3 regions of the Bradyrhizobium sp. UFLA05-109 genome follow, and region 2 is predicted to be linked to each of the others. Evidence: predicted binding sites of a transcription regulator. Region 2 holds the regulator's gene; each other region holds the start of a gene.
What was found. The regulator PhoB, encoded in region 2, activates phosphate uptake and scavenging genes when phosphate is short. The targets are predictions, from matches to a motif close to TGTCATNNANCTGTCAT.
Positions count from the first base shown of each region.

Region 1: the regulator PhoB is predicted to act here: its motif matches at 1,991-2,007, upstream of Q3C01_RS20420 (UDP-2,3-diacylglucosamine diphosphatase).
Region 3: the regulator PhoB is predicted to act here: its motif matches at 1,739-1,755, upstream of Q3C01_RS22810 (inorganic phosphate transporter).

Region 1 covers NZ_JBBIAR010000026.1:100,496-104,669, reverse strand. The annotation lists gene Q3C01_RS20435 (c-type cytochrome) at 1-631, shown strand, start outside; gene Q3C01_RS20430 (Lrp/AsnC ligand binding domain-containing protein) at 628-873, opposite strand; gene thiD (bifunctional hydroxymethylpyrimidine kinase/phosphomethylpyrimidine kinase) at 1,004-1,804, shown strand; gene Q3C01_RS20420 (UDP-2,3-diacylglucosamine diphosphatase) at 2,031-2,843, shown strand; gene Q3C01_RS20415 (glycosyltransferase family 4 protein) at 2,843-3,886, shown strand; gene Q3C01_RS20410 (threonine/serine dehydratase family protein) at 4,092-4,174, shown strand, end outside.
Region 2 covers NZ_JBBIAR010000042.1:66,639-70,812, reverse strand. The annotation lists gene Q3C01_RS27865 (aspartate aminotransferase family protein) at 1-257, opposite strand, end outside; gene Q3C01_RS27860 (GcrA family cell cycle regulator) at 713-1,225, shown strand; gene phoB (phosphate regulon transcriptional regulator PhoB) at 1,310-2,017, opposite strand; gene phoU (phosphate signaling complex protein PhoU) at 2,032-2,748, opposite strand; gene pstB (phosphate ABC transporter ATP-binding protein PstB) at 2,760-3,578, opposite strand; gene pstA (phosphate ABC transporter permease PstA) at 3,575-4,174, opposite strand, start outside.
Region 3 covers NZ_JBBIAR010000031.1:26,168-30,341, forward strand. The annotation lists gene Q3C01_RS22800 (ImuA family protein) at 1-124, opposite strand, end outside; gene Q3C01_RS22805 (UdgX family uracil-DNA binding protein) at 293-1,690, shown strand; gene Q3C01_RS22810 (inorganic phosphate transporter) at 1,799-3,421, shown strand; gene Q3C01_RS22815 (M20 aminoacylase family protein) at 3,591-4,174, opposite strand, start outside.

The DNA of each region.
Region 1 (4,174 bases), on a different contig from region 2:
CGATTTCGTCAATGCGGTGATGAAAGGCGTTTCGCCTGATGGCGCGCATTACTTCCCGGCATTTCCCTATACGTCCTACGCGCATGCGAAGGTGGACGATGTCCGCGATCTCTTCGCCTTTCTGAAGACGCTGCCCGCCGTGCCGGGCAAGGTGCGCGATCACGATCTGCCGTTTCCCTTCAACATCCGCCGCAATGTCGGCGTCTGGAAATGGCTGTTCATGGACAGCAAGCCGTTCGTCGCGGTTGCTCAGCGCTCGCCGAAATGGAATCGCGGCGCCTATCTCGTGAACAGTTTTGGCCACTGCGCCGAATGCCATAGCCCGCGCAATCTGCTCGGCGGCCTCATGACGTCGCAACGCTTTGCCGGTGGCCCCAGTCCGGACGGTGAGGGCTGGGTGCCGAACATCACGCAAAAGGGCATCGGCGACTGGAGCGAGAAGGACATCGCCGACTTCCTCGAGACCGGCGACATGCCCGAGGGCGACAGCGCCTCCGGCGCGATGCGGCCGGTGATCAAGAATCTCGCGCGGCTCACGCCCGAGGACCGCACCGCGATGGCCGAATATCTGAAATCGCTGCCGCCGGTCGAGGGACCCAAGCCGCCGCCGAAGCGGAAGCAGGACAGTTAGCGGCCGCCAAACGCCTTGAAGGTGATGATGGTGAGGGTGTCCTGGATGCCCGGCAGGATCTGCACCTTCTCGTTGATGAAGTGGCCGATGTCGGTGTCCTTGTCGACATAGAACTTCACCAGGAGGTCATAGTGGCCCGCCGTGGAATAGATCTCGGAGGCGATCTCGGCTTCGGCGAGCGCGTTGGCGACCGTGTAGGACTGGCCGAGCTTGCATTTGATCTGGACGAAGAAAGGAACCATCGCGGTTGCTCCGAAGGCATGATTTGGCGGCTAATAGGCCAAAATCGGCCGGCTTTAGCAAGCGAACTTGCTACCCCCGGGTATGCGCGTTAGGACAGACCATGCCCCCGATCCATCCGAAAGCCGCGCCATGACGACGCCCATAGCGCTCACCATCGCGGGCTCCGATTCGAGCGGCGGCGCCGGCATCCAGGCCGACCTGAAGACGTTTGCGGCGCTCGGCGTCTATGGCGCCTCCGCGATCACGGCTCTGACCGCGCAAAACACCAAAGGCGTGACCGGCATTCATGCGGTGCCCGCCGCGTTCGTGACCGCGCAGATCGATGCGGTGTTCTCCGATCTCGATGTCGGCGCGGTCAAGATCGGCATGGTGGCGCAGGCGGCCAGCATCGATGCAATCGCCTCCAGCCTCGCGCGATGGTCGCCACGGCATGTCGTGCTCGATCCCGTGATGGTCGCAACCTCCGGCGACCGGCTGCTGGCGGCAGAAGCCGTCGAGGCGTTGCGCACAAAACTCATGCCGCTCGCATCGGTGATCACGCCGAACCTGCCCGAGGCTGCCGCACTGCTGGACGAGCAGGTCGCGGAGAGCGAGGCCGAGATCGAGAGCCAGGGGCGTCGCCTGCTCGCGCTTGGTTGTCGCGCGGTGCTGATCAAGGGCGGGCACGGGCAGGGCGCCGAGAGCATCGACTATCTCGTCAGCGCGGACGGCGTGATTGCGCTCGCCGCGCCGCGGGTTGCGACCCCAAACACCCATGGCACCGGCTGCTCACTATCCTCGGCGGTTGCGGCGGGCCTCGCCCGGGGCGAGCCACTCGAGCAGGCCGTGCGCAACGCCAAGGCCTGGATCAGCGCGGCGATTACGGCTGCCGATCGCTTCAGCGTCGGTCACGGCCATGGGCCGATCCATCATTTCCACAAGTTCTATTGACCTCGGCCGCGATGGCGACGGCAGTGCGCGGCGGCCGCTGGCGTTAACCAATAAACCTATGGGTTCCCGGAGTTTTGCGGAGGCCTCTGCCGCGCCATGTCGCCTGATTGTCGCATGCGGCTGATATCCGCGAAGGGGGCGAGGCAAGGTTTGATTCGTATCTGAGGGTGCCTCACAGGTTCAATCGGTCATCCCCCTGTCACGGGATATTGTTACAGGCTGGCGCATGGGAAGTTACGATGTGAGTGACGAGAGCCCGGAGCGGCGCTTTCGCACGTTGTTCATCTCCGACGTTCATCTCGGGGCCCGCGGCTCGCAAGCCGACCTTCTGCTGGACTTCCTGCGCTACCACGATGCCGACACGATTTATCTCGTTGGCGACATCGTCGATGGCTGGGCGCTGAAATCGAGCTGGCACTGGCCGCAATCGCATAACGACCTGGTGCAAAAGCTGCTGCGCAAGGCGCGCAAGGGCGCCAAGGTCATCTACGTGCCCGGCAATCACGACGAATTCCTGCGCAACTATTACGGCACGCATTTCGGCGGCATCGACGTCGTCGAGAACACCGTGCACACCGGCGTCGACGGCAAGCGCTACCTCGTCATCCACGGCGACATCTTCGACCTCGTGGTGCAGAACGCGCGCTGGCTCGCTCATCTCGGCGACAAGGCCTACGACTTCGCGATCCAGATGAATCGCTTCGTCAACTTCTTCCGCCGCATGTTCGGCGTGCCCTATTGGTCGCTGTCGCAATGGGCCAAGCAGAAGGTCAAGAACGCGGTCAACTATATCGGCGCGTTCGAGCAGGCGCTGTCCGCCGAAGCCCGGCGCCACGACGCCGACGGCGTGATCTGCGGCCACATCCACTATGCCGTGATCCGCGACGAGAACGGCATCCGCTACATGAATTGTGGCGACTGGGTCGAGAGCTGCACCGCGCTCGTCGAGCACGATGACGGCCATTTCGAGATCATCACCTGGGCGGATCAGTTGCAGAAGCCTGCGGCCGTTCCACAGGTCGCGGCAAGAGCCGCATGATGCGCATCCTGGTCGCGACCGACGCCTGGCACCCGCAAGTCAACGGTGTGGTTCGGACGCTGACCAAGCTCGCTGACGCTGCGAGGGCGCTGGACGTCGAGTTCTCCTTCCTCACCCCGCAATCGTTCCGTACCTTCGCGATGCCGAGCTATCGCGACGTGCGCCTGGCGATGCCGCGGCCGGCGAGGATCGCGAAGCTGATCGAGGAGGCGCGTCCCGACAGCATCCATATCGCGACCGAGGGGCCGATTGGCGTCATGGTCCGCCGCTATTGCCGGCAGCACAAGCTGCCGTTCACGACGAGCTTCCACACCCGCTTCCCCGAATATGTCCGCGCCAGGGTGCCGGTTCCGGGCTCGCTGATCTGGCGGGCGCTGCGCCGTTTTCACGCGCCCAGCCGCGCCGTGATGGCCGCTACCCCGGCGCTGGCGCGCGAGCTCAGCGAGCGCGGTTTCGACAATGTCGTGCTGTGGCCGCGCGGTGTCGACAACAAGCTGTTCTATCCCCGCGCCATCGATCTCTGCTTCCCCGCGCCGGTGTTCCTCTGCGTCGGCCGGGTCGCGGTGGAGAAGAATCTCCAGGCGTTCCTCGACCTCGAGCTGCCCGGCACCAAGGTGATCGTCGGCGACGGTCCGGCGCGCGCCGGCCTGGAGCAGGCCTATCCCCAGGCAATCTTCTTGGGGGAAAAGCACGGCGAGGCGCTGGCCGAAATCTATGCCGCGGCCGACGTGTTCGTGTTTCCGAGCCGGACCGACACGTTTGGCCTCGTGCTCCTCGAAGCGCTGGCGAGCGGCCTGCCGGTGGCAGCCTTCCCGGTGAAGGGTCCGCGGGACGTGATTGGCGATGCGCCGGTCGGGGTGCTGGACGAGGATCTGCGCAGCGCCTGCCTCGCGGCGCTCGACATTTCGAGGCAGGACTGCGTCGAATTCGCCGCCAACCATACCTGGGAGGCATCGGCGCGCGCCTTCGTCGACAGCATCCGGGCCGTCGGCGCCGTGCTGCCGCACGCCCAAGAGCCGGATCAGCCGCGTTTCGTCGCCTAAAGCGCGATGAGATTGGAACGAATGGTCATCGCGCTTTAGGTTATTGTTTGAGCATGATCTCCGCGCAAACGCGTTCCGCGTTTGTCGCGAGGGAAAACCGCTTCACAGCGCTAACGCGGCCCTTCGGGTCCGGATCATGCTCTAGGACTACGCCCTCACGCGGCGGTGTCTTCCCAGCCGTCAAGGGGCGGGATACAAATTGCCCATGACGGAACAGCCCCTCCCGGTCGGCCCCGCCGATATCGATGCCGCAGCGCGCGTGATCGCGCCCTTCGCCATCCGCACCCC
Region 2 (4,174 bases):
CAGAGCCTGACCGCGAGCTTCTCGCCATCCGGGCTCTGGAACAGGTTCGACATGTGCCAGAGCTTTGTCGCCTGCTCCTGCAGGGCCTTGACCAGATGCGGATGTGCGTGACCGAGCGCATTCACGGCGACACCCGATGTGAAATCGAGATAGCGCTCGCCACTGGTTGCGACCAGCCAGCAGCCTTCGCCGCGCTCGAAGCCGAGCTCGGCCCTGGCGAAAACGGGAAGCAGATGCGTCGCGGCGCTCTTGGTCATGACGGTCACTTGGATGTTGGGGCCGGCTGAGGCTGCGTTGCGCAGCGCATCATTGACCTGCCCGGAAAACGAAACGTGCCGCCTTTTAAGGGCGGCACGTGACACCATTTTATGCTTGGAAAAACCGCTGTCAATGCCGCCAGAAGGCCGTGCGAGGCGCGCGGCCCGTAGTCTTGCGGTGGCGATTTTGAGAGTTTTTTAAGACGGAACATGTGGACGCGGAGCCGCAGACTCTTGCGCGGGAGTCACGCCATATTGTAGCGTTTCTCCTGTCAGATACGACATCTCGTGCAGCAGTTCTGATCCTCTAAGTCCTCATGTACCGGCGTAACGTTCAGGTGCGTTTTTCGCGCCCGGCGAGCCTTAAGGGATTCTGACGGCACGGGTTTTTCGAGGCTTAGACATCGCCACGTGGCCCCAAGGATTGGCTGGCGCGCGGCGAGGGGAAGGGTGCAATGACGGTTTTGACCTGGTCCGACGATCGCGTCGAGCAATTGAAAAAGCTCTGGGAAGCCGGGCTTTCGGCCAGCCAGATCGCTGCCGAACTCGGGAATGTGACGCGCAACGCCGTAATCGGCAAGGTGCACCGGCTGGGCCTGTCCGGTCGCGCCAAGACCCCGTCCTCGGCGGCTCCCCGGCCGCGCAAGGCACGCCCCGCGCAGCACATGATGCGGGTGAGCCGGCCGATCTCGCGCGGCAACACCGCCCTCGCCCAAGCCTTCGAGGTCGAGGTGGAGCCCGATCCCATCACCTATGACAATGTCGTACCGATGAGCCAGCGCCTGTCGCTGCTCGAGCTCAACGAAGCGACCTGCCACTGGCCGGTCGGCGATCCCTCGAGCCCGGATTTCTTCTTCTGCGGCGGCAAGTCGCTCTCGGGCCTGCCCTATTGCGCGCAGCACTCGCGCGTCGCCTACCAGCCGGCGGCGGATCGTCGGCGCGCACCGGCTAAGCCGGGAACACGCTGAGTTCAGCCACAAACGACAACGTCCCGGCGCAGGGCCGGGACGCCTGATCGAGAAACGTCAGCGCGCCATTTGGCGCGCTTTTTTTTACGTTTGCTCAGCCTTCGCGAAACGATCATCCAGCGCGTAGCCGGCGCCGCGGACCGTGCGGATCGGATCCTGCTCGCGGCCGAGATTGAGCAGCTTGCGCAGACGGCCGATATGGACGTCGACGGTGCGCTCATCGATATAGATGTCACGGCCCCAGACGCTGTCGAGCAGCTGCTCGCGCGAGAACACCCGGCCGGGATGCTCCAGGAAGAACTCCAGGAGGCGATATTCGGTCGGGCCGAGGTCGATCGGCCTGCCCGAGCGGGCGACGCGGCGCTTCTCGCGGTCGAGCTCGATGTCGCCATAGGCGAGTATGGTCGCAAGCCGCTCGGGGCTTGCACGCCGCAGGAGGCCCTTCACGCGTGCGAGCAACTCGGGCACCGAGAACGGCTTGACGATGTAGTCGTCGGCGCCGGTCGCAAGCCCGCGCACCCGCTCGCTCTCCTCACCGCGCGCCGTGAGCATGATGATCGGCAGCTGCTTGGTCTCGGGCCTGGCGCGAAGCCTGCGACACAGCTCGATGCCGGACAGGCCCGGCAGCATCCAGTCGAGCACGATCAGGTCGGGGATGTGCTCTTTGAGACGGGTGTCGGCGTCGTCGCCGCGCATCACCGTCTCGACATCGTAGCCGTCGCCTTCGAGGTTATAGCGCAATAGCTCGGTCAGCGCTTCCTCGTCCTCAACAACCAGAATGCGTGCGCCCATGGCGTCGTCGCTCCTTAAGTGTTCGGCACGGTCGTGGCGAAGGTGGTCATGTCGCCCTTCGGACGCTTGTCCGCGATGGCCTGACCTTCGATCATATAGAAGACGGTCTCGGCGATGTTGGTCGCATGGTCGCCGATCCGCTCGATATTCTTGGCGCAGAACATCAAATGGATGCAGAACGAAATGTTGCGCGGATCCTCCATCATGTAGGTCAGGAGCTCGCGGAACAGCGAAGTGCAGATCGCGTCGACCTCCTCGTCGCCCTTCCACACCATCATCGCCGCTGGCAGATCATGCGCGGCATAGGCGTCCAGCACCGACTTGACCTGCTGCTGCACGAGGTCGGTCATGTGCTCCAGGCCGCGGAACAGCTTTAGCGGATGGAAATCGGTCTCGAGCGCGGCGACGCGCTTGCCCATGTTCTTGGCGAGGTCGCCGATGCGCTCCAGATCGGTCGCAACGCGCATGGCGCCGACGATCTCGCGCAGGTCGACAGCCATCGGCTGGCGGCGCGCGATCGTGAGCACGGCGCGCTCCTCGATCTTCTTCTGGAGCGCGTCGATCTCGGCGTCGGTTGCTACCACGCGCTGGCCGAGCGCGACGTCACGGCGGATCAGCGCATCGACGGAATCGACGATCATGCGCTCGGCAAGGCCACCCATCTCCGCAACGAGCCGCGTAAGCTCCTGGAGGTCGGTGTCGAAGGCCTTTGCGGTATGTTCAGAAGCCATTTCCTGTCTCCTCAGCCGAAGCGGCCGGTGATGTAGTCCTGGGTACGCCGGTCGCTGGGCGACGTGAAGATCTTGCTGGTCTCGTCGAACTCGATGAGCTCGCCGAGATACATGAAGGCGGTCTTGTCGGAGACGCGCGCCGCCTGCTGCATGTTGTGGGTGACGATCGCGATCGTGTAGTTCTCGGCGAGCTCCTGGATCAGCTCCTCGACCTTGGCGGTCGAGATCGGATCGAGCGCCGAGCAGGGCTCGTCGAACAGGATCACCTCGGGGCGCACCGCCACGGTGCGGGCGATGCAGAGACGCTGCTGCTGGCCACCGGAGAGCGACAGGCCGGAGGCGTTGAGCTTGTCCTTGACTTCGTTCCACAGCGCACCACCGCGCAGCGCCTTCTCGACCCGGTCGTCCATCTCGGACTTGGAGATCTTCTCATAGAGGCGGATGCCGAAGGCGATGTTCTCATAGATCGTCATCGGGAACGGCGTCGGCTTCTGGAACACCATGCCGACCCGGGCACGCAGCAGGTTGAGGTCGAGCTTGGGGTCGAGGATGTTGGTCTGGTCCAGCATCAGCTGACCGGTGGCGCGCTGCCCCGGATAGAGATCGTACATCCGGTTGAAGATGCGCAGCAGGGTCGACTTGCCGCAGCCGGACGGGCCGATGAACGCCGTGACGCGGTTGGTGCCGAGCGTCATGTTGATGTTCTTCAGCGCGTGGTGTTCGCCGTAATAAAAGTTGAGGTTGCGCACCGTCACCTTGGCCGGAGCCTCAGGCAGCGTCGGCGAGGCCTGACGCCCGGTGGAACCTACGGAAACGGACAGATCGCTCATTTTGCAGTCCTCTCGGCGCCAAGAATGCGCGCGCCAATGTTCAGGGCAAGCACGGTCAGGGTGATCAGAAGCGCCCCGCTCCAGGCCAGTTGCTTCCAATAGGCGTAGGGGCTCTGAACGAAGTTGTTGATGGTGACCGGCAGGTTCGCCATCGTCTTGTTCAGGCTCAGGCTGAAGAACTGGTTCGACAGCGCGGTGAACAGTAGCGGCGCGGTCTCGCCGGCGACGCGGGCGGTCGCGAGCAGCACGCCGGTGATGAGGCCGGAGCGCGCCGCGCGGTAGGCGATCCGCTTGATCACCAGCGAGCGTGGCAGACCGAGGGCGGAAGCCGCCTCACGCAACGCGTTCGGCACCAGCAACAGCATGTCCTCGGTGGTGCGCAGCACGACCGGGATCACGATGACGGCGAGCGCCAGCGCGCCGGCGATCGCGGAGAAGCCACGCATCGGCACCACCACCGCGCCATAGATGAACAGGCCGATGATGATCGAGGGCGCCGACAAGAGGATGTCGTTGATGAAGCGGATCACCGAGGTCAGCTTGTCGTTGCGGCCGTATTCGGCGAGATAGGTGCCGGCGAACATGCCGAGCGGTGC
Region 3 (4,174 bases), on a different contig from region 2:
AAGCCTGATCCGCCTGGGGGTGGCCAAGCGCCACGCGATCGCGATGATGCGCAACCTCCGACGTCTCGATGCGCTCGATCTGGCCGCGCAAGACCGCAAGCGCGCTTCTACGTGCGCCGCTCATTGCTCGCCGCTCCTTCTCGTGATGGTCGCCAGGATCGTCAGAAAGACAAACGATCGGCTGGCTCATTTGTTCATGATATGTTCTAATATAAAGCTAACAGCGCCGTCGGAGTCAATCGAATTGGCGCGCCCGCGGATTCATGAGCGGAATCAAGAGGATTCAAGTGCCATGTACCTCACCACCCTCGATCATGAGACTGATTTCGACGGCTGGCGCAAAGCCGCACGTGCGCTGGCACTCCACCATGTGCCGCCGGCGGACGTTGCATGGGCCGTGCAAGGCCGAACGACAGACCAGATGCCGCCCGGCCTGTCCGAGGCGCCGAGCCTTCCACCGATCGAAATCGACAGCACCTTCAGCGTGCCGGCCAATTTCATCGAGCTTGCGCGCGTCGCGATCCTCAATCGCGACGGCGAACGCTTTGCGCTGCTCTATCGTTTGCTGTGGCGATTGAAGGCCGATCACGACGTATTGGCAATGATGACCGATCCCGATGTGGCGCTCGCCATGGCGATGGCAAATAGCGTGCATCGCGACGTGCAGCGGATGCGCGATGTCATCCGTTTCCGCGAGATCGGACGCGAGCAGAAGGCGCACTATGCCGCCTGGTTCGTGCCGGAGCATCACATCGTCGAATTCGCCGCATCTTTCTTCGCGCGCCGTTATGCCGACATGCCCTGGTCGATCCTCACACCCGACATCTGCGCTCATTGGGACGGCCACGTCATCTCGTTCACGCCGGGGATCAGCAAGACGGAGATGCCTGCACCAAACCGATTGGAGGAAACCTGGCGCCGCCACTTCCACCTGGACCGGCCTATCGCACCGGAAGCGCCCAAACAGCGCGGCAGGAACCTCCCGGAAGCCTCGATACTTGAACCGCTGCTCACCGATGCCGAACGCTGGACCGGCGGACGGATCACCCCGCGCCCGGAGGCAGCCATGCCACGCAAACCCGCAGGCGATGATCTGGAAACGCTGCACGAGGAAGCCGCCCATTGCCGCGCCTGCCCTCTCTACAAGGATGCAACCCAGACCGTATTCGGTGAAGGCCCGAAATCTGCAACCATCATGCTGGTCGGCGAGCAGCCCGGCGACAAGGAAGACATCGCTGGTCATCCCTTCGTGGGACCAGCCGGGCAGATGCTCGACCGCGCGCTGGAAGAGGCCGGCGTCGACCGCAGGAAGGTGTATGTCACAAACGCCGTGAAACACTTCAAATTCGTGCCGCGCGGAAAAATCCGCCTGCACCAGAAGCCGAACACACCGGAGATCCGCGCCTGCCGGCAATGGTACGAGCGGGAGCTGGCGGCCCTCCGGCCCAGCCTCGTCGTGGCGATGGGGGCGACCGCCGCGCAATGCGTGTTCGGCAAGATCACCCCGATCGGCAAGAACCGTGGCCGACTGATCGATCTGCCGGACGGTTGCAAGGCGCTGGTGACCGTGCATCCGTCCTATCTGCTGCGGCTGCCGGACCCCAAGGCAAAAGAGCTGGAATATCAGCGCTTTGTGGATGATCTGAAGATCGCAGCCGGATTCCGGGAAAAATCAGCACGGGCAGCGTGATATAAGACACGCTGCGCCGCAGCAGATACCGGTGGAGAACTGCCGCCATTTCAACTGCCTGTCATATGCCGCGCGCAAAATCAGAGCACAGGGACAGGAGAGTTTTTTATGAGTGATCTTGCTTTACCCGGCTCTATCGAGCCTGCGTTGCGGAAGGGGCCCGACCTCGACCGCGGTTTTCATCCGATGACCGGCATTATCTACATGGGGATCATCGCGGCCGCGCTGCTCTTCGTCGCCTACAGCATCTGGGTCGACGTCGATGCGACCGGCACGCAGGTCAAGAGCATTGCGCCCTTCCTCATGCTCTTCGTCGCGCTGCTGATCGCGCTCGGCTTCGAGTTCGTGAACGGCTTTCACGACACCGCCAATGCGGTCGCAACCGTCATCTACACCCGCTCGCTGCCCGCACACATCGCCGTGGTGTGGTCCGGCATGTTCAACCTGTTCGGCGTCCTGCTCTCGAGCGGAGCAGTCGCGTTCGGCATCGTCTCGCTGCTGCCGGTGGAATTGATCCTCCAGGTCGGCTCCAGCGCCGGCTTTGCCATGGTGTTCGCGCTTCTGATCGCAGCGATCATCTGGAACGTCGGCACCTGGTATTTCGGCCTGCCGGCGTCGAGCTCCCACACGCTGATCGGCTCGATCATGGGCGTCGGCATCATGAACGCGGTCCTGCATGGCCGCAGCGGCACCTCGGGCGTCGACTGGACCCAGGCCACCAATATCGGCAAGGCTCTGCTGCTGTCGCCGCTGTTTGGCTTCGTACTCGCCGCCGGCCTGCTGTTCATCCTGCGCTCCGTGCTGCTGCGCGCCACGCCCGCTTTGTTCGGCGAGCCGAAGGGCGATCAGCCGCCGCCGTGGTGGATCCGCGGCATCCTGATCCTCACCTGCACGCTGGTGAGCTTCTTCCATGGCTCCAATGACGGCCAGAAGGGCATGGGCCTCATCATGCTGATCCTGATCGGCACCGTGCCGACGGCCTATGCGCTCAACCGCGCGCTGCCGGCGAGCCAGATCGAGGCGTTCGTCGCGAACTCGGAGGCCGCGAGCAAGGTGATCGAGGCCAAGGCCGCCGGTTACAACGTGATCGGCAACCCGCGTCCCGCAGTGACCAACTACGTCGCTCAACACGAGGTCAACGGCGGCACGTTCCCGTCGCTCGCCGTGCTGGTGCGCGACATCGCAAAGCAGGTCACCACCTACGGGTCGCTGGCGAAGGTGCCGGCGGAAGTCGTCGGCAACACCCGCAACGACATGTACCTCGTCTCGGAAGCGATCCGCTTCCTGATGAAGGACAAGGAGGCCGAGCTCAGCGCCAACGACGTTGCCGTGCTCACCGCCTACAAGGGCTCGCTCGACAGCGCCACGAAGTTCATCCCCGGCTGGGTGAAGATCGCGGTCGCCATCGCGCTCGGGCTCGGTACCATGGTCGGCTGGAAGCGCATCGTCGTCACGGTCGGCGAGAAGATCGGCAAGACGCACCTTACCTACGCGCAAGGTGCCTGCGCCGAGATCACCGCCGCGGCCACCATTGCCGCCGCCGACGTCTACGGCCTGCCGGTTTCGACCACCCACGTGCTGTCGTCAGGCATCGCCGGCACCATGGCGGCGAACGGCTCCGGCCTGCAATGGGCGACGATCCGCAACATCGCGATGGCCTGGGTGCTGACCCTGCCCGCCGCGATGATCATCTCCGGCGTGCTCTACTACGTGTTCTCGCACGTGTTCTGATCATCACGCCACTCAACGACAAAGGGCCCGCGCATCGCGCGGGCCCTTTTTCATTTGGATCGTCATTCCGGGGCGGCACGAAGGACCGAACCATGGTGCGCAATTGCGCACCTGAGAATCGCGAGATTCCGGGCTCGATGCTTCGCATCGCCCCGGAATGACGTCGCACTTAGGTCGGCAGAGAGTTCTCCACCAGCTTGATCCAGTAGGACGTGCCGTAGACGATCGCCTCGTCATTGAAATTATACGCGGGGTGATGCAGACCCGCGCTGTCGCCGTTGCCGCAGAAGATGAAGGCGCCGGGGCGCGCTTCCAGCATGTAGGCAAAATCCTCGCCGCCCATCAGCGGCGGCATCTCATGCACATTGGTATCGCCCGCGACCTGTTTGGCCACCGCCCGCGCAATCTCGGTCTGCGCGGCGTGATTGTTCACCACGGGATAGTTCCTCTTGTACTGCAGATCGATTTTCGCACCGGTGATCTGCGCTACCCCTGCCACCACCTCGCGCACGCGCTTCTCGACGAGGGCGCGAACCTCCGGCGTCAGCGTGCGGATCGTGCCCTTCAGCTCCGCCGTCTGCGGAATGACGTTGCGGGCGTTGCCGGCGTGGAATTCGCAGATCGAGATCACGGCCGAATCCAGGGGATCGATGCTGCGCGCGACGATCGACTGCAGCGCGGTGATCACCTGCGCACCGACCAGAACGGAATCGACGCATTTGTGCGGACGCGCAGCGTGGCCGCCAAGGCCCT